Linked DNA regions of Polyangium spumosum. Each later gene encodes a partner of the first gene's protein in a complex. Links are inferred from orthologs where the notes say so. Each region holds a gene or a part of one and is shown on either strand. Other genes may lie near its edges.

Region 1 (10,690 bases):
CCCGAGCGATTCTTGCGAGACATCGCCCCGGCGCGGACGTTCGGCACCCTCGCGGACGTGGAGATGATGCGGGCGCGCGGGTTGCTCGCGGGGGCAAACCTCGATGTGGGGATCGTTTGTGATCAGACGAGGTGGCTGAACGGCCCGCTGCGCTTCCCGGAGGAGCCCGCGCGCCACAAGCTGCTCGATTTCGTGGGGGATCTGTCGCTCGTCGATCCGCTGCCGCGGGCGCATTACCTCGCGTTCAAGGCGGGGCACGCTTTGCACGTGCGGCTCGCGAGGCGGCTTTTGGAGGGCGGGTAGCCGGGCGTCAGGCGTCGGGATCCCGCAGCAGATAACCCGCCATTTCATCGATCAGCGGGATCGCGTCCGGCTCGCTCGCCTCGGCGACCTTGCGGGCCGCGTCGAGCGCGCGCCGCGCCGTCTTCACGTCGTTCGTGGCCACGCAGAGCTGCGTCGTCGCGAGCAGCACGGGCAGGAGCGCGGCCGGATCCTCGGCGAGCTCGGCGGCCATGCGGGCCCGCGGCAAGAGCGCGCGCGCGCCTTCGATGTCGCCCACGGACAGCGCCGCCACGATCTTGTTCGAGAAGAGCACCGCGCGCTGGACCGGATCCTCGGCTTGTCGCTCCAGGTCGTCCGCCGACATCGAGGCGAGCCGCTCCATCTCGAAGGCCTGCGCGAGCCCGGCGCGCAGCCGCCCGAGGCCCTCGACGTGCTCGGGCAGGTTCGCCGCCTCGGCGTCCTTCTGCGCCCGATCGAGCACCAAGAGCGCCTCCTCCCCGCGCCCGAGGCTCGCCAGCGCCCGCGCCTCGAGCGCCCGCGAAGGCGCGAGCAGGTCGGGCGTCGCCGATAACGACGGCTGGAGCGCCTTCACCCGCGAGAGCGCGTCCTCGAATTGCCCCGCCCCGAGCTCGTTCGCGGCGAGCGCGAGCGCGCTCCGCGGATCGTCCGTCCCTTCAACCGTCATGACAAACCTCTCCGTGGCGCCTCAGCGCTCCTCCGCGGGCCGCCGGGAGGGCGGCACGTAATGGGTCGAAAAACCCTTTTTTTCGAGCCAGGAGGCGAGCAGCTCGCCCCGCTTCGGCTCCTCGAGCCCCGACTCTTCGAGGCCGAGATCGACGGCGACGCTCGCCATGAGCGAGCAGGGGTGCTCGCCGGGCGCTTGCTTCGCCTTCTCCGTCTCCTCCTTGCATACCCGGAACACCGCCTCGTACTTCTCGAGCGCCGCCTTGGCCTTCGCTTCCTTCGAGCAGCCGAGGGCGAGCAAGGGGAAGGCGAGGACGAGCGCGGGGAGGGCGCGCAGGGAGCGTGTTTCCATGGTCGGTGTTCCTGCCGCGCGGGCGGCGGCGCACCGTACACGAGGGTGGGGCGAAACGGAAGGGGCGGGCCCGATCGAGATCAGCCGCGACGCAAGACCACGGCGGCCTGCGGCTCGATCACCCGGAAGGTGAACGACTCCGTGAGGAAGAGCTCGACCTTGTTTTTCTCGTGATACGTGTATCCGATCGAGAGGTCCTGCCCCACCGTCAGCTCGAAATCGCCGCCGCGCACGGAGAGCAGCACCGCGCCGGTGAGCGCGGGCGCCCAGACGACCGGGTGATCGATGATCTGTCGCTCGATGCGCTTCAAGATCGGATACCCGTCGTCCGAGCCCGCCGCGAGCTCGTCGTATTCACGCGAGCCAGCCACGAGCACGTACGGGCCCGTCACCCCGGCCGATCGCAGGACCTCCTTCGCCTGCACGACCGCCGCGGGGAACGCCGTGACGGACGGGACACGCACGGGCGGGTGCGGGCTCTTCTGCACGATGCCGGGGATGTCGCCCTCGGCATAACCGTGGAAGATGGCGCCGTCCTCGACACGCGCGATCCGCTCGGCCGCCTGCACCACGGCCGAGAGGTCGACGTCCGCCGCCCCGCGCGCGACGGCGTCGAGATCGGGGAGGTCGAGCACGATGGGCGTCCGGAGCTCGAGCAGCGGCTGGGACGTGCGTTGCCCGATGGTCACGCCGGGGACGGGGCCCTCGCCGAGCGGCCGGAGCCGGCCCGTGTTCCGCGCGGCATATCCCCAGCCGAACGGGCCGCGAAAATCGACGAGCTTGCGCGCCGCGAGGCTCAATTCGAGGACGCGCCGCGCCTCGGCGTCGATGAGCTCGAACGCCTCGGGCAGGATCGGAGCGAGATTGCGGCGAAGCAGATCCATGGCCATGGCTCACCTCCCCTTCAAGCTGCCGATGCCGAGCCCACGACCCGAGCCCAGTTGAGGCCTCGCGGGCGCCGCCGCCTTTTCGTCTTCGCCCCCGCCCTCCCCTCCTTCCGAGCGCTCCTCGATCTCGGTGATGGGCGCGGTCTTCAACAAATACGTGCGGATTTTTTCGTCGAATAACGCGTCTTTCCGGCGAATCCATTCGAGGTTCATCATGGCGTGCTCGATCTCCTCCTCGCGGTTGTGCAGGAGGACGGCCTCGAGCTCCGGGTCGGTCGTGACCTCGGCGCGTTGCGCATACCAATCGATGGCCTCGAGCTCTTCGATCAAAGACCAGATCGCCCGGTGCATCTCCCGGGCGCCAGGGGACAGGACGTCGTATGGCTCGTGATAGGTCTCGCTGCCCATACCCCTGGGATGAAGAACCCGCGCGCGAGGTCGCGGAGCGTCGAGGGCGAAGGGCGCGCAGGCGGGCCGGTCAGTAGTGCATACGCGGCGCGCCGGGCTGCGCTTGCCCGGCTCCCTGCTTGACCGCATTCACGAGCAGGAAGATCGACACCGGCACGAGCACGGCCGCGAGGACGTGCATGCCCATCGTGAGGACCTGCAAGAGCGTGAACAACGTCCCGAAGCCGAAGTAGCTCAGGGCGAAGCTCAGGACCATCCGCACGAGGGAGGCGAAGGCCGTGAGCGCACCCGCGCCCGCGAGGGCCAAACCCGCGCCCCCATGCGCGCGCCGCACCGTGCCGAGACCCACCACGACGAAGGCGACCCCGAAGAGGATCGTGATGCCCGTGGACGCGAAGCTGAGCAACCCTGCGCCGAGCCCGCTCATCCCGCCCATGCCCCACCGCCCTTCTGCTGCCGCGCCTCGGCGAGCTTGTACGAGGCGAACGCGACCCCGCCGTAAAACACCGTGCCCGTCCCGAGCCAGATCACGGTGCCGAGGGCGTTCCAGATCATCATCGAGTCGTAGTCGGCCTTCACCGTCATCGCGTCGAGGAGGATATCGAGCCCGAGGCCGAAGAGCCGCACGCCGCCCGCGCCCGCGAAGATCAAGCCCGCCGTCTGGTTCACGGGCCGCACGAGGGCGAGCCCCAGCACGAGCACGGCGATGGCCACGAGCACGTACACGCCCGTGCTCATCACGCCGAGCAATGACAAAAAACCACGTTCTGCCGAGTCCATCCGCCCTCCTGCGCGCCTCCAACGAACGGGCGCGACGTTACAGGTGACCAGGACACACCACGAGGAGCAAGGCTCTCGACCGGACCCGCCCGAATTCATGCTACGACGCGCCGCGTGTCTCTCGCCGCCGGGCTCGCCGTCCTCGCGCTCGCCGTCCTCCTCGGCGGCCTCGCCGCGATCTGGCGTGACCACGGGCAACGCGTCATGCCGGGGCTCGGGACGTTCGCGATGGTCGGCTCGGCCGCGATCGCGCTCTTGCACCTCCTGCCCGAGGCGATCGCCGACGCCGGATGGCTCGCGCTCGGCGCGGCCGTGGCGGGCTTCCTCGTGCCTTTCCTGATCGAGCGGCTCGTGGCGCCGCGCCACGCGCACGCGCACGCACACGGGCACGGGCACGCACACACGGACGGGCCGGCGCTGCTCGTGGGGTACCTGGCGGTGCTCTTGCACCAGGCCGGCGAGGGCACGGCCGTCGCTTCGCTCGCGCGCGCAGCGGAGCTTCAGCCGACGCTCGTCCTCGCGATCGCGGGGCACACGGTGCCGCTCGCGATGGTGGTGGCGATCCAGGCGCTCGAGCACGTCGAGGGGCCGAAGAAGCGGGTCGTCGCGGCGCTCGCGCTCGTCGGGTGTGTGGTCGCGACGGCGTGCGGCGCGGTGTCGCTCGACCTCGTGGGCGAGGAGCGGCTCGCGGCGGTCCGGCCGTGGCTCGTGGCGTCGGTGGCGGGGCTCCTGCTGCACGCGCTCACGCACGCGCCGAAGGTGGGCGACGAGAACACGCGCAGCCGCGTGACGGAGATCGTGGCGGGCCTCGTGGGTCTGTCGATCGCGCTCGTGAGCCTCGAGCCCGACGGGTGGGTGCTGCACCTCGGCTGGCCCGTGCGGGTGCTCGGCGTCGTGCTCCTCGTCGCGGCGGTGGTGGTGAAGGGCCTCGTCAGTGGCGCGCGAACGGTCGCGGAACATCCGCTGCGATCGGACGGACGAGATCCTCGGGCCGGATGAGCCACGTCGGCTCGGGGACGTCCTCGAGCTCGTAGAAGCCGCCGCAGAAGACCTCGTGCGGGCACGCCTCGCAGACGGGCTTCTTCACGCGCCGCTCGCGCAGGTACTCGAAGAGGTTCACCTCCTCGTTGTTCACGAAGAGCATGTGCCGCTCGAGCTTGAGCATGTCGCCGAGGAGGAAGTCCTCGTAGCCGGGCATGAAGCAGAAGGGCAGGTTGATGACCTGGATCTTCATGCGATCGCGGAACGCGTCGATGGTCCGTTTCGTCTCCGCGGCGGCGGCGGCCGTGTCGGGGCAGACCGAGCTCGTGGCGCGCCCGAAGGGCGTGAGGAACTGGATGTTGAACCAGCGCAGGCCGAGGTCGAAGACGAGCGCGGCGACGTCGAAGAGCTTCTTGTGGTTCGACTTCGTGAGCGTGATGTTCGCGCCGAGCTCGACGCCCGGCGGGGCGAGGCGGACGAAGTTCTTCACGCCCGCGACGGTCTGATCGAAGGCCTCGGCGACGCCCACGTTCTGCGCGTGGGTCTGCGCGTCGGGGCCGTGGATGCTCGTGAGGATCGAGGTGACGCCGGAGTGGACGAGCTCTCTCGCGTACGCCTCGTAGCTCGACATGCGCGCGTTCGTGGTGACGTTGACGCGCTCGTAGCCGATGCGGCGCGCGAACTGGACGAGGCGGACGAGGTTCGGGTTGAGCGTGGGCTCGCCGCCGTCGAAGTCGAGCAGCGTGACGCCGAGCTTGCGGTACTTCACGAGCAGCTCGCGTTGCCGATCGAGGTCGCCGTCGAACTGCGAGCGCGTGCCGGTCGCGCAGAAGGTGCAGCGGTTGTTGCACTTGTAGGTGACGTTCATGATCACCTTCTTCGGCCCCTCGGAGGCCCGGATGCGCTCGTCGAACGTCCACTTGAAGCGGCGCAGGTCCTCCTCGGTGAAGGCGTCGGTCGCGATCGTGGGCACCTGCTGGAAGCGCGGGCCCCAGTCGCTCACCACGGGCAACGCGCGGCCCTTCTTTTTGGCCTCGGCGCCGAGGCGCGTGCCGGGCAGCGGCGTCGCGAACTGCACGCTCGGGAAGGCGCCCGTCTGCTCGAAGAGGTCGAGCGCGAAGGCGAGCGTGCCGTTGATGTCGCGCTTCGTCTCGCCGGGCAGGCCGATCATGAAGTGCACGAGCATCGGCAGCTCCGCCTGCTGCGCGAGCCGGGCCGCGGCCTGGATGGCCGAGAGGTCGAGCTGCTTGTCCACGACCTCGTCGACGACCCTCTGCACGCCGCTCTCGGCGCTCACGCTCAGCGTGGTCATGCGGCCCTTCATGGCCTCGACGTGACGCGCAAGGACGTAGTCGGCGCGGACGCCGTTGGGGATCTCGAAGCCGAGATCGTGCTTCTCGAGCAGGTCGAGCACGGCGTCGAAGTGCCGCTCGTTCACGTTGACGAGCTCGTCGAGCAGGTGCACGCGACGCACGCCACGCGCGGCGAGATCACCGAGGAGGCGGTCGAGGTAGGCGGGCGCGTAGCGGCGCTGGGTCTTCGGCCGGACGAGCTCGCCGTCCTTGCGGGCCGTGGGGTTACTGGAGCAGTGGACGCAGCGGTAGGGGCAACCGCGGCTCGTCAGGACGGGCGCGCTCTTGCCGCCGATCGGGAAGGCCCAGTGGGGCCGGCCGAGGCCGCGGATCGTGGCCTCGTGGAAGGCGAAGTAGGCGGGCAGATCGACGAGGTCCCACGCGGGCAAGGGCAGATCGTCGAGGCGCGGCGGCTCCTCGGGGACGAGGGCGAAGGGCTCCTTCGGCGGGCCTCGCCGGACGAGGTCTTCGAGCACGCGCGCGAGCACGCCCTCCGCCTCGTAGCGGATCAAAACGGAGACCTCGGGGTAGGCGGCGAGGATCTCGTGCGAGGGGACGTCGACGACGTGCTGGCCGCTCTGGTAGAGGTCTGCCAAGACAAGGGGACGATCAGGACGATGCGCGGCGAGATCAGCGAGGAGCTTCGCGAGCAGTTCGTCGCGCGAAGGCGGCCGATGGAAGGGCGTGTACGCGACGAGCACGACGTCCGTCTCGTCGGAGACACGCGCGAGGACCCGGCCGAGCGGCGCGCCGAGGAGCACGTACCCCGGGTCGTCCTCGCGGCTCGTGAGCGTCGCGCCCTCCATCGCGAGGGCGTCGACGAGGTCGACCTCGAACCCGGCCTCGCGCAGGACGGCGGCCGCCTGGAGGGCGCCGAGGTCGGCGAAGTACGGGTAGTCGATGAAGTCGCGCGAGACGCGGATCGGAGGGAAGACGATCGCGATGCGGGACATCGGCCGTATCGTATAAGGGAAGGGCTCCGCATGGCGAAGGTTGTTTCCCCGAAAAAAGTGGCTGCGTTGTCCATCGCCCTGCTCGCGCCGCTCGCGTGGGCCGAGCCCGCGAGCGCGCAGCAAGGTCCACGCGGCGGCCGCAGCACGACGGACGCCCAGGCCGAGGCGAACAAAGAGCAGGCCGGCGTCCGCACGCTCGGCACGAGTGGCCTCGAGGACGAGAACGACCCGACGATGCGCGAGGTGAAGCCCGAGCGGCGGAGCAGCTTCACGTTCGGGATCGCGCTCGGCGCGTCGCTCGGGAGCGTGTCGGGTTTCCCGAACGATCCGACGAAGATCGGCCTCGCGCGGTACTACACGGACACGGGCGTGGGCGCGGGCTTCGGCGGGCGCGCCTGGATGGGCGTGGCGCTACGGGATTTCTTGACGTTTGGCCTGACGTTCGGGTCGCTCGGGATCGACGCGGGCGAGACCGTGATGTTCAGCGGGATGGTCGGGTTTCACACGGAGGTCTTCCCGCTCTACACGCTCGGCGGCCCGCTCCGGGACCTCGGGCTCATGGTCGAGACGGGCGTGGGGACGGCGATCGTGACGCCGCCCGACGACCAGGACACGCTGCTCGTCGACGGAGGTTTGACCTCGGCCCTCGGGCTCGGCGTGTTTTACGAGGGGCTCCGTTTCGGGAAGAAGCTCGGGATGGGGCCGTATCTCTCGTACGATTACATGTACGGCAATTCGATCCGCGGCGGGGCCTTCGTGCTCGGCTGGCGGACGGCGCTGTATCCGCGGCACAAATGAGCTAACCGCGGACGAACACCTCGTCCCATTCTTCCTCGCCCAGCAGCCACTCCAGCGCTTTTCGTCGCTCCAGGATGACGTGCGGCTGGATCTTCCCCGGCAAGCTCATGCGCTTGCGGGCCGCGACCTCGAGCCCGCGGTGCAGGCAACGGGCGAGGTCGCAGGCGGAGAGGACCTCGTCGTGGCGGCGCAATCGGCTGCGCTTGCGCAAGGCGCGGACGTCGCGGGCGTCGTCGAGCTCGCCGAAGATCATGGCGAGCTCGGGGCCACAGATACGCGCGTAATCGAGGGCGCGAAAGAGCGAGGTCGCCCAGCCGAGCGCCCAGAGCGCCTCCATGCGGTCGAGCAGGCCCGCGGGCACGTCCTCCGCGCGCCCCTCGAGCACACGCGCCTCCGAGGGCGAGAGCGCGCCCGTCACGCCGATCTCGTTCACCCAGTCGAAGGCGACCTCGGGCGGCATGCCGGAGGCGCACGCGATCACCGCGTCGAGCGCGAGCATCCGGTCGACGACCTCGTCCTTGTCCCGTAAAACCCCGCGGTCCGTGAGCAGCGGCAAGCTCACGTCGGCCGGATACCCGAGCCGCCGCGCCATGAAAAGCGAGCGCTGGCGGATCATACGCAGCGCCTCGGCATCCACGGGCGCAGGCCCCGGCGCGCGTCCCCCCGGCGCCCTCATGATTTGCCTCGCCATACGGCCGATACGACCCGCTCGTGCCCGCCGAGGTCTCTTCGGGTCTCGATTTCGGAAAAACCCCGCTCGGCGAAGAGGGCAGAGACGTCGGGCGCCTGGCCGGCCATCACCTCGACGGCGAGCACGCCGCCCGGGGCGAGGAAACGCGGGGCCTCCGCGGCGATGCGGCGGAGGAGGTCGAGCCCGTCCGCGCCCCCCGCGAGCGCGAGCCGCGGCTCGAAGCCACGCACGTCCACCATGAGCGTGTCGATCTCCGCGTCCGGGATGTACGGCGGGTTCGCCGTGACCAGGTCGAAGGCGACGTCACGACCTTCGAGCGCGGCGAAGAGATCCGAGACGCCGATCGCGCAGTTCGTGGCCCCGAGGCGCACCACGTTCTCCCGCGCGACCTCGGCCGCGTCGGGCGAGAGGTCGAGGCCGAGCACGCACGTCGTCGGACGCTCACGCGCGAGCGAGATCGCGACACAACCCGAGCCCGTGCAGAGGTCGAGCACGCGGGCCGAGAGGTCGAGGTGGCGCGTGCGCTCGAGCGCGACCTCGACGAGGGTCTCGGTGTCGGGGCGCGGGACGAGCACGCGCTTGTCGACGCGGAACGGCCTGCCATAGAACTCGCGCACGCCGAGCAGATACGCGATCGGCTCGCCGCTCCTGCGACGCACGAAGAGCTCGCGGTACCGGGTGAGCTCGGGCCTGGCGAGGGGGCGCTCGGCGTCGACGATGAGCTTGATGCGGTCGATGCCGAGGACGTGGCAGAGCAAGAGCTCGGCATCGAGGCGCGCCGACGGGAACCCGCGCTTCTTGAGGTCGTCGACCGCCCACGCGAGCACGCGGCGGATCGTCCACGTCTCGCCCGCCGCCTCGCCACGCGTCGCCGTCACGTCTCTTCGCCCGCCTTGGCCGCGCGGCCGATCGCCGCGGCGACCACGCCCTCGACCTCGCGCCGGATCTCGTCGCGCCGCTCGGGCGTCCTCGCCTCGAAGCGCAAGACGAGCACGGGCTGCGTGTTCGACGCGCGGCAGAGGCCCCACGCGCCCTCGCCGAAATCGAAGCGCCCGCCGTCGATGTCGAGCACGGGCCGCTCGGCGCGGTAGTGCTCGACCACGCGGGCGACCACGGCGAACTTGATCGCGTCGGGGCAATCGACGCGGATCTCGGGGGTGGCGAAGGTCTCGGGCACGTCGGCGAGCAGCTCGCGCAAGGTCTTGCCCTCGGCCGCGACGATCTCCACGAGGCGCACCGTGGCGTAGATCGCGTCGTCGAAGCCCGGCCAGCGGTCCGCGAAGAACATGTGCCCGCTCATCTCACCCGCGAGCAGCGCGCGTTCTTCCTTCATCTTCGCCTTGATGAGCGAGTGCCCCGTCTTCCACACGAGCGGGCGTCCGCCGTGTTTCTCGATGTCGGCGTAGAGCGTCTCGGAGCACTTCACCTCGCCGAGGATCGTGGCGCCGGGGTGCTCGCGGAGAAGGGCGCGGGCGTAGAGCAGGAGCAGTTTGTCCCCCCAGACCACCTCGCCCGTCTCGTCGATCGCGCCGATCCGGTCGCCGTCGCCGTCCCACGCGACGCCGAGCGTGGCGCCCGTGGCGAGCACGCGCTCGCGAAGCGCGGCGAGGTTCTCGGGGACCGTCGGGTCGGGGTGGTGGTTCGGGAAGGTGCCGTCGATGTCGCAATAAAGCGCCTCGGGCGAGAGGCCGAGGGCGCCGAGGGTCGCGACGCCGAGCGGGCCAGCCGCGCCGTTGCCCGCGTCGATGACGAAACGAACGTCGGTGCGGGCGAGGCGGCTCGATTGGCGCACGGACGCGATGTACGCGTCCTCGACGCGGGTCTCCGTGCGTTTTCCGCGCGCCGGCGGCGGCTCCGCGCGGGCAGCGCCTTGCTCGATGAGATCGGCGAGGGCCTGGATGTCCTTGCCGTAAAACGAGCCCTTGCCGCGCATCATCTTGAAGCCGTTGTCGGGCGCGGGGTTGTGGCTCGCGGTGATCATCACCGCGCCGTGTGTCTCGAGGTGATGTCCGGCGAAGTAGAGCATCGGCGTCGGGCCCACGCCGACGAAGACCACGTCGGCGCCGCCCGCGAGCAGGCCCTCGGTGAGCGCGGCGAAGAGGCGCTCGCTCGAGAGGCGTCCGTCACGCGCCACGGCGACGCGGGGCGACGAGACCTCGCGACGGAGCACGAACGCGAAGGCACGACCGAGCTCGCGGGCGAGGTCGTCGGAGAGGTCACGATCGGCGACGCCGCGGATGTCGTACTCGCGGAAGATGTGGCGCGGGATCTTCATGAGGATGCCTACTCGCCCGCGGATTTGGCACGTCGGGCGAGGGAACGAAACCCCAAAGTTGTCACGCGGCCGTGCTCGCTCGCTGCGCACGAGCGCCGCACCAACGGGGAACGCGGCTTGCACGAACGCCCGGGCGTGAACCGTCTCAGCGACCAGGATCTGAGGGCGTCGGGCACGACCATGGTGCCCGTGGATCAACAACGACGAGCGCTCGAGCACCGGCTCGAGCTGGCGAAGGAGCGCCTCG
Region 2 (10,636 bases), on another replicon or contig:
CTCGCTCGGATCAGCCCGGCGGCCAGGCGAGCGGCCGACCGCCGAGCACGTGGACGTGGACGTGATGCACGGTCTGGCCTGCGTGCTGGCCGTGATTGACGACCACGCGGAAGCCCGACTGCAAGAGCCCCGCGTCCTCGGCCACGCGTCGCGCGGCGACGAGCAGCTTGCCGAGCACGAGCGCGTGCTCGTCGGTCACGTCGCCGATCCCCGTGATGTGCTGCTTGGGGATCACGAGGACGTGGATCGGCGCCACGGGGTTGATGTCGTGGAACGCCACGAGATCATCGTCCTCGAGCACGATCCGCGCAGGGATCTCTTTCTTCGCGACCTTGCAGAAGATGCACATCTCGTCCTCCCCGGCTGCCCGAAGCTCGCCTTATCGCTCGGTCGCTCCCTCGGGTAAAGAAGAAAGACCGGAAGGCGCGGGGGAAGGCGCGCAGGATTCCGATGGATCGTGTTCGTCCGGATCGTCCGCCTCGTCGAGGTCCGAACCTTCGTCCACGGCGAGCGGATCACCCGCGCCGAGCGCGGCGAGGTCGGGCGCGAGCCTTCGCAGCGCGTCCTCGATACGCGCCCTCGCCGGATCGTCCTCGCCGAGCGGCGCGAACATCGTCTCGTCCGGCGACGCGGCGGGCGCGCGGCGCGAGAGCGTGTACCGGACGATCGCGAACTCGAGCTCGGAGAGCGTCGTCGTGCGGCGCAAGTTCAACGAGGGCACGACGTACGTGAAGCTCGCGCCGCCGCCCTCGTGTTCGTCGATCGCGACCACGTGCCCGCGGCGCGCGGGATCTCTCTGCGTGACCTCGGCGATGACGCTGCGCAGGAGCTGGGCGCGGCGGCGCACGCGGGCCGCCGCGGGGTCGGTGTAGAGGGCGAAGAAGCGGTTACGCGCGTACGTCCCCGGGACGAGCACGAGCGCGACGAGCAGCGCCTCGAGGTCGGGCCGCGGGATCATTCGGCCACGACGGGGCGTGCCTCCGCGCCGCCCTGCTTCAGGAGCTCGGCCTGGCGATGGGTGCGCAGCGCGGCGAGCAGCTCGTCGAGGTCGCCGTCCATGATGCGGTCGAGCTTGTGCAACGTGAGGCCGATGCGGTGATCGGTGACGCGGTTCTGCGGGTAGTTGTAGGTGCGGATCTTCTGCGACCGCTCGGCCGAGCCGACCATCGTGCGCCGCTCGGCGCTGAGTGCGTCATCCTGGCGCTGGCGCTCGATGTCGAGCAGGCGGCTCTTCAGCACCTTCAGCGCCTTCGCCTTGTTCTTGAGCTGCGAGCGCTCGTCCTGGCACTTGACGATGAGCCCCGTGGGGATGTGGCGGATCTGCACCGCGCTGTTCGTCGTGTTCACGCCCTGTCCGCCGGGGCCGCCGGAGGCCGCGATCGAGATGTCGAGGTCCTTGTCCTCGATCTTCACGTCGACGTCGTCGGCCTCGGGCAAGACCGCGACCGTCGCCGTCGACGTGTGGATCCGGCCTTGCGCCTCGGTCGCGGGCACGCGCTGCACGCGGTGCACGCCGCCCTCGTAACGCAGGTGCGAGTAGACGTCCTGGCCCGTGACGAGCGCGATGACCTCCTTGTACCCGCCGGCCGAGGCCTCGCTCACGCTGAGGATCTCGACCTTCCAGCGCTTCGTCTCGGCGTACCGGCCGATCATGCGGAAGAGGTCGGCCGCGAAGAGCGCCGCCTCCTCGCCGCCCTCGCCGCTGCGGATCTCGACGATCGTGTTCTTCGCGTCGGCCGGATCCTTGGGCAGGAGCAGGAGCTCGAGCTCGTGCGCGATCGTGTCGCGTTCGGCCTCGAGCTCGGGCAGCTCCGCGCGCGCGAGCTCGCCGAGCTCCGGGTCGCCGAGCACCTCGCGGTCCTCGGTGATGCGGCGCTCGATGTCGTTGAGGCGCGCGAACTGCGCCACGACGGGCTCGAGCTCCGTGCGCTCCTTGTTGAGCTTCTGCAGCTTCGCGTGATCGGCGAGCACCTCGGGCGAGCAGAGCAGGTGCTCGAGCTCCCGGTAGCGCCGCGCCACGGCTTCGAGCTTCGTGATCGGCAACATGGGGGGTAGGTCCGGTTCAGACGCGCGCGCCGACGTAGCCCGGGTCGGCGAGCAGCTGACCGTAGTCCGGGAAGACGCGGTCGGGCACCTCGGCCGGCGCGGTCTGGGCCGCGGCTTCGCGCCAGAGGGTCGCGCGGAGCGACGCGAGCGCCACCTCGAGCTGCGCGGGCTCGGGCTCCGCGGTCGTGATCTTCTGGACGAGGAAGCCCGGCCAGAGGAGCACCTGCAGCGGGCCCACCGTGCAGAAGCGCGCGAAGAAGCGCTGCAGCTCGTACGTGATGGCCGCGATGAACGGCAGGAAGGGCAGCTTCATGAAGAAGAAGCCCACGCTCTGCGCGAGCCGCCCGCCGGGGATCGTCGGCAAAAACGCGCCGATGGCCGAGAAGACGAGGATCGACACGAGCGCGACCATCACGAGGAACGTGGTGCCGCAGCGCGCGTGGAGCGTGGTCTTTTTGGCCGCGTTCTCGACCGTGAGCTCTTCCTGGGCCTCGTAGGTCGAGATCGCCTTGTGTTCGGCGCCGTGGTACTGGAACACGCGGCGGATCTCGGCGACCTGCCGGATGAGCAGCATGTAGCCGACGACGATGAGGAGCTTCGCCGCGCCCGTGAGGGCCTGGAAGCCGGGCGAGCTCACGTCGAGGTCGAGCTGGAAGAGCTTGTTGATGCCCTCGGCGCCGGCCTGCGGGGCCGCGACGAACAGGCCGATGGCGAACAGGATCGAGATGAACCCGAACCCGCCCGCGCCCTTGCTGCCCGAGGACGGCGCCGCCTCTCCGCCCGAGGTCACCATCGAGAGGATCGGGAGCGACAGGGCCGTGAGCACGTTGCTCGCCGAGGGCGGCTTCTTGCTCTTCGGCTTGTCCTCGTCGTCCAGGTCTTGCTCGTAGAGATCGGCCGACCAGCGCAGGGCTTGCGAGCCGAGCTTGAGGGACTCGACGACGGTGACGACGCCGCGCACGAGCGGCCAGGTGCGCGGGCCCTGGGCGAGCGTGGGCGCGGCCCGTTCACGGACCACGAGCTCGCCCGAGCGCCTTCTGCACACGATGGAAAGCGAGCGGGGGGATCGCATCATGACCCCCTCGATCACGGCTTGCCCGCCGATGTACGGGCGCGCGACTTCCTGGCTCATCGGCAAGACTCTAGCGCGGGAAGTACCCGAGTGGGAGGCGCCCCCCCGCAGAGCGGGCGCCCCACGGGGGGGAAGCCGCGGAACGGGAATTCCGCGGGTTTCAGGTCGCCTTTTGCGTCTGCGCGTACTTCTTGCGGAAGCGGTCGACGCGACCGGCGACGTCCATGACCTTCGCCTTGCCCGTGTAGAACGGGTGGCACGCGGAGCAGATGTCGGTGGTGAAGCTGCCGCGGGTCGAGCGGGTGGTGACGACCGAGCCGCAGGCGCAGTTGATCGTCGACATGACGTAGTTGGGATGGATGCCTTGCTTCATGGCGCGGTCCTTCCTCCGAAGAAGGGCCGAGCCTCTTAGCATGCACCTCCCCGAGATCGCAAGGGACGGGATCGTTTCCGGGCGGGTTCTTCCAGGACGGCCGGCCCCGGGCATGGATTTTTCCGAGTTCTGCCAGCGCTTCCGTTGACGTGAGGGGGCGTGTGGTTACTTTCGACCCCGAAGCGACCCGCGAAGCCGGAGCGACTCAGAAAACAAGAAGGATTTCAGAGGGTTCCGGCCCATCCCGCTCGCGTTTTCCCAGGCAGGCTCTTCCCGGCCGCTCTGCCTCGCATGCGCCGAATTCCGTGCGCGACGTCTCGGAGGAAAAGTTTCCATGGGCAAGATCATCGGCATCGATCTCGGCACGACGAACAGCGTTGTCGCGGTGATGGAGGGCAAGGAGCCCAAGGTCATCGTCAACGAGGAAGGCTCGCGGATCACGCCTTCGGTCGTCGCGTTCGACGACAAAGGCGAGGTGCTCGTCGGGCAGATCGCGAAACGCCAGGCCGTCACGAACCCGCTCAACACCATCTACTCGGCGAAGCGCTTCGTCGGTCGCCGCTTCGAGGAGGTGACGGAAGAGACCAAGCGCGTCCCGTACAAGGTGGTGAAGGGCAAGAACGGCGACGCCACCATCGAGCTGCGCGGCAAGCAGCACTCGCCGCCGGAGGTCTCGGCGAAGGTCCTGCAGAAGCTGAAGAAGGCGGCGGAGGACTACCTCGGCGAGAAGGTGACCGAGGCGGTCATCACGGTCCCCGCGTACTTCAACGACTCGCAGCGCCAGGCGACGAAGGACGCCGGTCGCATCGCCGGCCTCGACGTCAAGCGCATCGTCAACGAGCCGACCGCGGCCGCGCTCGCGTACGGGCTCGACAAGAAGAGCGACGAGGTCATCGCGGTCTACGACTTCGGCGGCGGCACGTTCGACATCTCGATCCTCGAGGTCGGCGACAACGTCGTGCAGGTCATCTCGACGAACGGCGACACGCACCTCGGCGGCGACGACGTCGACCACCTCGTGATGGATTGGCTGGTCGCCGAGTTCAAGAAGGACACGGGCATCGACGTCTCGAACGACAAGATGGTCGTGCAGCGCCTGAAGGACGCGGCGGAGCAGGCGAAGATCGAGCTGTCGAACGTGCAGGAGACGACGATCAACCTGCCGTTCCTCACGGCCGACGCGTCGGGCCCGAAGCACCTGCAGAAGCCGCTCAGCCGCGCGAAGCTCGAGCAGATGATCCGGCCGCTCATCGAGCGGACGATGGAGCCCGTGCGCAAGGCGCTCTCGGACGCGAAGAAGACGCCGCAGCAGATCGACGAGGTCGTGCTCGTCGGCGGCTCGACGCGTATCCCGCTCGTGCAGGAGACGGTGAAGAAGTTCTTCGGCAAAGAGCCGCACAAGGGCGTGAACCCGGACGAGGTCGTGGCCGTCGGCGCCGCGGTCCAGGCCGGCGTGCTCTCGGGCGACGTGAAGGACCTCGTGCTGCTCGACGTCACGCCGCTCTCGCTCGGCGTCGAGACGCTCGGCGGCGTGATGACGGTGATGATCCCGCGCAACACGACGATCCCGACGCAGAAGAAGGAGACGTTCTCGACGGCGACCGACAGCCAGCCCTCGGTCGAGGTGCACGTGCTGCAGGGCGAGCGCACCGAGGCGCGGTACAACCGCACGCTCGGCCGCTTCCACCTGGAGGGCATCATGCCGGCGCCGCGCGGCGTGCCGAAGATCGAGGTGACGTTCGACATCGACGCGAACGGCATCCTGAGCGTGCACGCGAAGGACATGGCGACGGGCAAGGATCAGCGCATCACGATCACGGCCTCCGGCGGCCTCAAGGAGGACGAGATCCAGCGTATGGTCCGCGAGGCCGGCGAGCACGAGGCCGAGGACAAGCGCCGTCGCGAGGAGATCGAGCGGCGCAACAAGCTCGACAACCTCTGCTACACGATCGAAAAGACGATCGCCGACAACAAGGACAAGCTGCCCGAGAGCGACGTGTCCGCGCTGAACGGCATCGTGGCCGAGGGTCGTCAGGCGATCGAGAAGCAGGACGACGCGGCCGTGCAGGCCTCGCTCGAGAAGCTCGAGAAGGAGATGCACCGCATCGCGAGCGTGATGTACGAGAAGGCCGGTCCGCAGGGCGGCGCCCCGCCCGGTGACGGCGGCGCCCCGCCCCCGCCCGCCGGTGGCAAGGGCAAGGACGGCGTCATCGACGCGGAGTTCGAAGAGGGCTCCTGATCCGTAACCGCGAGGTCGCCCCGGCCAAACCCGCCGGGGCGTCCCCACCAAAAACCCCGCAGCCGCTCTCCGCGGCGCGGGGTTTTTCTCTTTTACGGCGCCGGAGGAACGTCGCTCGGCGGATCCGGAATCACGATCGTCCCGTCGTCCGGCGGCGGCTCCGGCTGCTTCGCCGTCGCGGTCGGGGCCGACTTGGTCGTGGTGTTCGGGGCGGCGGTCGTCTTCTTCGTCGTCGGACCCGACTTGATCGGGCCCTTCTTCGTGGTGGGCGCGGCCGTGGCGCCGAAGCTCGCCGTCGGCGAGGGGACCTCGACCACGGGCGGCGGCTCGATGTGCTCGGGCGCGGGCGGCGCCGAGGCGGCCGGCACCGGGCTCGGCGGCAGCATGTTCGACCGGATGACCATGTACGCGATGCCGCCGGCGGCCGCGACGAAGAGCAACGCGACGAGCGTGAGCGTGCGCTTGCGGCGCGCGCCGTCGATCTCGGGGGGCGCCGAGATCCGGTCGCCGCTGTCGACGCCTGGCGCCGTGATGGGCGCGGGGTGCCTCGGGATCGCCGCTTGCGTGGGCTCCTGGGCCGGGACCGAGGCTCGCGGCGCGGGCGCGTCGAGCAGGCCCGCGGGCAACACGGGCGCGCCGAGGTCGGAGGTGAACGGGTTCGGCGTCGCGCTCACGCGTTGCGCGGGCGCTGCCGCGGGCTGCGGCGACGGCGCGGCGGGTGGCGCGTGGATGCCCGACGAGAGCTTCGTCGTGGGCGCGGGCGTCTGCGCGGCGGGCGCTTTTGCGACGACGCCGGGCGGTGACGTCGAGACGACGACCGGCGGCTCTTCGTCGAAGTCGAATTCGAAGTCGTCGATGTCCTCCGAGACGGGTCCGCGCGCGCCTGTGTCGAGCACTTCGACGTCGGCGGGGTCGAGCACCTCCGTCTTCGCGCGCTCGACGCGCGGGGGCGGCTTCGCGGGGGACGCGGTCGCGCGTGGGGGCAGCGCGGGGGCCTTCGTGCTCTTCGGGATGCTCGGGGGCGCCGGCATGCCCGGCGAGGACGCGGGCGCGACGGGCGGCGGCCGGATGGAGATGGGCCGCGGGGGCAGCTCGCCGCGCATCGCCTCGGGCACGGAGGCGACCACGCGGGCGAGGTTCTCGGCGAGCTCGCGCGCGCTCTGGAAGCGCTTGTTCGGGTCCTTGTCGCAGGCCTTCGCGAACCACGCGTCGAACTGCGGCGGCACGCCCTTCCAGACCTTCGACGGGACGGGCGCCTCGGCGACCGAGATCTTGATCAAGAGGTCGCCGACGCCCTCGCTGTCGAAGGGCAACTCGCCCACGACGCACTGGTAGGCGATGACGCCGATCGCCCAGAGATCGGTGCGGAAATCGATCTCGGAGATGCCCTTGACCTGCTCGGGGCTCATGTAGTGCGGCGTGCCGATGAGCGTACCGACGTTGGTCCGCTGCATCGTGGCCTTCGCCGGGTCGGTCACCTTGGCGACGCCGAAGTCGAGCACCTTCACGACCTCGTCGTCCTCGTTGTTGCAGAGGAAGACGTTCTCGGGCTTGAGGTCGCGGTGGACGATGCCGGCGGCGTGCGCGCGCGCGAGGGCGCGGCAGACCTGCGTGATCACCTTGGACGTCTCGCGCAGGGAGAGACGACCACGTTTGTTGAGGCGCTCGAAGAGGTCTTCGCCGTCGAGCAGCTCCATCACGATGAAGGGCTGACCTTCGTCGATGCCGTGGTCGAGGATCTGGACCACGTGGGCGCTGCGGAGCTGCGCGGCGGCGGTGGCTTCGCGCTTGAAGCGCTCGAGGGCGTCCTCGCGTTTGGCGAGGTCCGGGTCGATGAGCTTGACCGCGACTTCGGTGTTGAGCGCGAGGTGGTCCGCGATCCACACGGCCCCTTGCGAGCCCTGCCCGAGGGGTCGGACCAGCCGGTAGCGGGTGCTGAGGACGCGGCCTGCCTCGAGGCTCATCAGGAACCCACAGAGTACGTGGCGGCCAGGGCAGATGTCGAGATCCGCAGCTCGCTCTCGGTGCGGATAGGTTTCACCCCGCGGTCTCCTTCATGAGGTCGCGCCACGCTTCGTAGGTGAGCTCGGGGTAGATGTAATCTCCCTCGAAATTCGTGTGGTGCAGCATGCGGCGCGCCACGTCGAAGATGAGTTGGCTCACGTCGTCACCGGGCCTCGCGGCCGCGAGCTTTTCGGCGTCTTCGCGGATCATCGCGTGGTGACGCAGCGCGACTTGCACCTCGGCGCCGAGGCCGCGGCGGTCGAGCTGCGGGAAGACCGCGCGCTCCTCGTATGCCATGTGCCGCTCCATCGGGCCCTTGAGGAAAGCGACGAGGCTTTGACGCTCCGCGGAGGCCGCCTCGCGCGACTCCTGGGAGACCTTCATCAGCTTGCTCGCCATCTCGCGCGCGCGGTCTTCTTCCTCGAAGAGCGTCGCGAGCATGCGGTCGTATTCCATGTCGACTCTCTGGACTAAATCAATTTGCCGCGAGGGTCGAGAGGCGAGAGCGAAACGTGTTCAGTTCTCGTCCGCGGCGTCACGGGCCGCTTTTTTCTTCTTTTCTTCGGCCTCGGCGCGGGAGCGGGCGATCGCGGCCAGGCGGCTCGTGACGCCGTGGGCGACCGTGGAGAGGACCTGCTTCTCGAGGCCCTTCGGGTCCTTCGGGTCGCCGCCGAAGGAGACGCGGCTCTTGGCGCTGGGTCCGCCCTCGACGCGGCCGATGACGGTGCAGCGGATGCGCAGGACGTCGCCCTTTTTCTCGACGACGTACTCGGTGATCTTCGCGCGGAGAGCGACCTTGCCGGACTTGCCGAAATCGGCCTTGCGGCTGGCCTCCTTGAGGAGGCCGCGCAGGGTGCGGGCGATCCGATCGCCGTCTTTTTTCCCTTCCGGGGCGTCGACGCGGGTCCACTCGACCCGGGCCTTGCCCTTCGCGAAGGCGCTCTCCGCGGGCGCGAGCGAGGCGGTCAAGGCGAGCGCGAGGGCGACGACCAAGCGAGAGACGCGGCGCATGCGCGCAGGCTAAAGGCGCGCCGCGGCGTGGGCCAAGAAGAGGGACTCGCTCCCCCCGAGCGACCGCGCTATGCATCGAGTACCCATGGAAAGGTCTTCGATCGCGCAGGCCATCGGCGAAGGAACACGACGTCTGCGCAGCGGAGCGCCATGGAGGCGAGGCGTCGCGTGGGTGATCACGCTCGGGCTCGTCTCGGGCACGGCGCTCGCGCAATCGCCCGGGAAAAAGGCCGATCCGGCGAAGGACAAACCCGCCGCGCCGCTCCCCAAGGCGCCTCCACGCTGGACGGCGGCGCAGCCGGATCCGATGGTGGATCTCGCGCTCCAGCGAGCGAGGGCGGGCGGGCCGGACGCGCTGGCGGGGCTGCTCGTGGCGACGACGCTCGACGAGCGCGCGTCGCTCGGGAAGGTGCGCCAGGGCCTGCGCGTGGTGGCCGCGTCGAAGTCGCCGGTCGCAGGGGACGCGCGGGCGCTCGCGGCGTGGCTCTCGCCGAGCCCGGCAGGGCGCGCGTGGACCGGATCGAAGGTGATCGCGTACGACCTCGCGCCGGATACGACGGGGCTCGTGCGCTCGATGGCGATCCTCGGGCCGTTCCAGGACAAGGGCGAAGGCATCCGCGACAAGGAAGGCCCCGAGGCGCCGGGGCAGAAGTTCAATGACGTGTCGGCGCGTCACTCGTGGGGCGTCTACGACGTCGCGTGGCGGCGCATCCTGCCGCAGTCGTCGACGTGGCGCGGCGTCCCGCTCGACCTCTACATCCACCCGCGGGCCGAGAGCTGCACGTACCTCGCGTCGAAGGTCGTCTTCGCGAACCCGCCCAAGGGCCAGGCGCAGAAGCCCGTCGTCGTGCGCGTGGCGTCGACCGGCAAGGTGCGGCTGCTCTGGGACGGCGCGGACGTCGCGATGAGCGAGGAGGTGCATCCGCGCCTCGTGCTGGATCGGCTGGCCGCGCGGATCGAGCCGACGCCGGGGCCGCACCTCGTCGCGGTGAAGGTCTGCTCGGGCGCGACCTCGGACGAGGGTCGCGTGCGCTTGCGGTTCACGGACGAGGCGGGCGCGCCGATCACGGTGTCGTCGTCGTCGGACATCACGAGCGTGGTGTTGCCGGCGGTCGCGGAGAAGAAGGGGGCGAAGAAGCAAGCGAAGGTGGACCCGGCGAAGGAGGCGCGGGTTCCTGCCGAGATCAAGCCGCCGAGAGGCGTGACGCGCGTGAAGACGCAGCTCGAAGCGGGGCTCGACGTGGGCGCGAGCCCGACGCCGGAGGTGGCGCTGCGGGCGGCCATCCTGCGCACGCTCGGCGGCGCGGAGGACGCGCGTTCGCCGCGCGCGCCGGGGCTGCTCGAAGCGGCGCTGCGGGGCAAGGAGACCTCGCCCGACCTGCTCGCGCTCGCGGGGTACGTCTCGCCGTTCGGCGCGGAGCGGAGCGAGCGGCTGAACCTCGCGTTCGAGCGCGGGAGGGCGTCGAAGGACGAGGCGGCGGCGGGGTTCGCGCAGCGGCGGCTCTTCGAGGCCTCGCTCGCGGCGCGTTACCCGGACTGGGCGATCTCGCGGGTCCGCGAGGCGCCGCTCGCGCAGGCGACGGACCTCGAGGCGCGGCTGCTCAAGATCGCGGGGCGCTCGCACATGGGCGCGCAGGGCGCGTACCGGGCGCACCGCGACGAGCTCCTGGCGATGACGGGCGAGGGCCGCGGGCGCGCGCCGACGGCGGTGTGGGCCGAGCTCTCGTCGGTGACGCGCGCCGATCCGCAGACGGCGCTGCTCGCGGCGCGCAAGCTCGTCGAGCAACGCGCGGGCGCGCGGGACAGCCGGTACGTCGCGGCCTTCCGGGCGCAAGGCGGCGCGGAGCTCGAGCGGGCCGCGGCCGAGAGCTTGCCGCATCAGCGATCGGCG

Evidence for each region.
Region 2: the proteins of prmC (region 1) and prfA are in contact, whole or in part, in a crystal structure (PDB 2B3T), measured with the Escherichia coli proteins. The link is inferred for Polyangium spumosum from one-to-one orthologs.

Annotation. Positions count from the first base shown.
Region 1 is NZ_WJIE01000006.1:593,306-603,995, reverse strand. What follows is about bases 7,099-10,097. They hold prmC (peptide chain release factor N(5)-glutamine methyltransferase), read right to left. Parts: upstream 9,047-10,097; coding sequence 8,150-9,046; downstream 7,099-8,149. Other genes in these bases: GF068_RS23335 (phosphomannomutase/phosphoglucomutase), read right to left, coding at 9,043-10,097; GF068_RS23345 (DUF4272 domain-containing protein), read right to left, coding at 7,479-8,153; GF068_RS23350 (hypothetical protein), read left to right, coding at 7,099-7,477. Also shown: lpxC (UDP-3-O-acyl-N-acetylglucosamine deacetylase), read left to right, coding at 1-303; GF068_RS23390 (hypothetical protein), read right to left, coding at 311-967; GF068_RS23385 (hypothetical protein), read right to left, coding at 989-1,318; GF068_RS23380 (family 1 encapsulin nanocompartment shell protein), read right to left, coding at 1,399-2,208; GF068_RS23375 (encapsulin-associated ferritin-like protein), read right to left, coding at 2,212-2,613; GF068_RS23370 (hypothetical protein), read right to left, coding at 2,684-3,049; GF068_RS23365 (hypothetical protein), read right to left, coding at 3,037-3,393; GF068_RS23360 (ZIP family metal transporter), read left to right, coding at 3,508-4,392; GF068_RS23355 (radical SAM protein), read right to left, coding at 4,325-6,679; more of GF068_RS23350, read left to right, coding at 6,710-7,098; more of GF068_RS23335, read right to left, coding at 10,098-10,443; GF068_RS23330 (hypothetical protein), read left to right, coding at 10,579-10,690. UniProt on the Escherichia coli protein: Methylates the class 1 translation termination release factors RF1/PrfA and RF2/PrfB on the glutamine residue of the universally conserved GGQ motif, i.e. on 'Gln-235' in RF1 and on 'Gln-252' in RF2.
Region 2 is NZ_WJIE01000005.1:450,154-460,789, reverse strand. What follows is about bases 1-2,945. They hold prfA (peptide chain release factor 1), read right to left. Parts: upstream 2,047-2,945; coding sequence 955-2,046; downstream 1-954. Other genes in these bases: GF068_RS19265 (DUF1385 domain-containing protein), read right to left, coding at 2,063-2,945; GF068_RS19275 (hypothetical protein), read right to left, coding at 380-958; GF068_RS19280 (histidine triad nucleotide-binding protein), read right to left, coding at 11-349. Outside these bases: more of GF068_RS19265, read right to left, coding at 2,946-3,178; rpmE (50S ribosomal protein L31), read right to left, coding at 3,279-3,491; molecular chaperone DnaK, read left to right, coding at 3,826-5,730; GF068_RS19250 (serine/threonine-protein kinase), read right to left, coding at 5,823-7,694; GF068_RS19245 (hemerythrin domain-containing protein), read right to left, coding at 7,768-8,190; GF068_RS19240 (hypothetical protein), read right to left, coding at 8,251-8,745; GF068_RS19235 (transglutaminase-like domain-containing protein), read left to right, coding at 8,831-10,636. UniProt on the Escherichia coli protein: Peptide chain release factor 1 directs the termination of translation in response to the peptide chain termination codons UAG and UAA.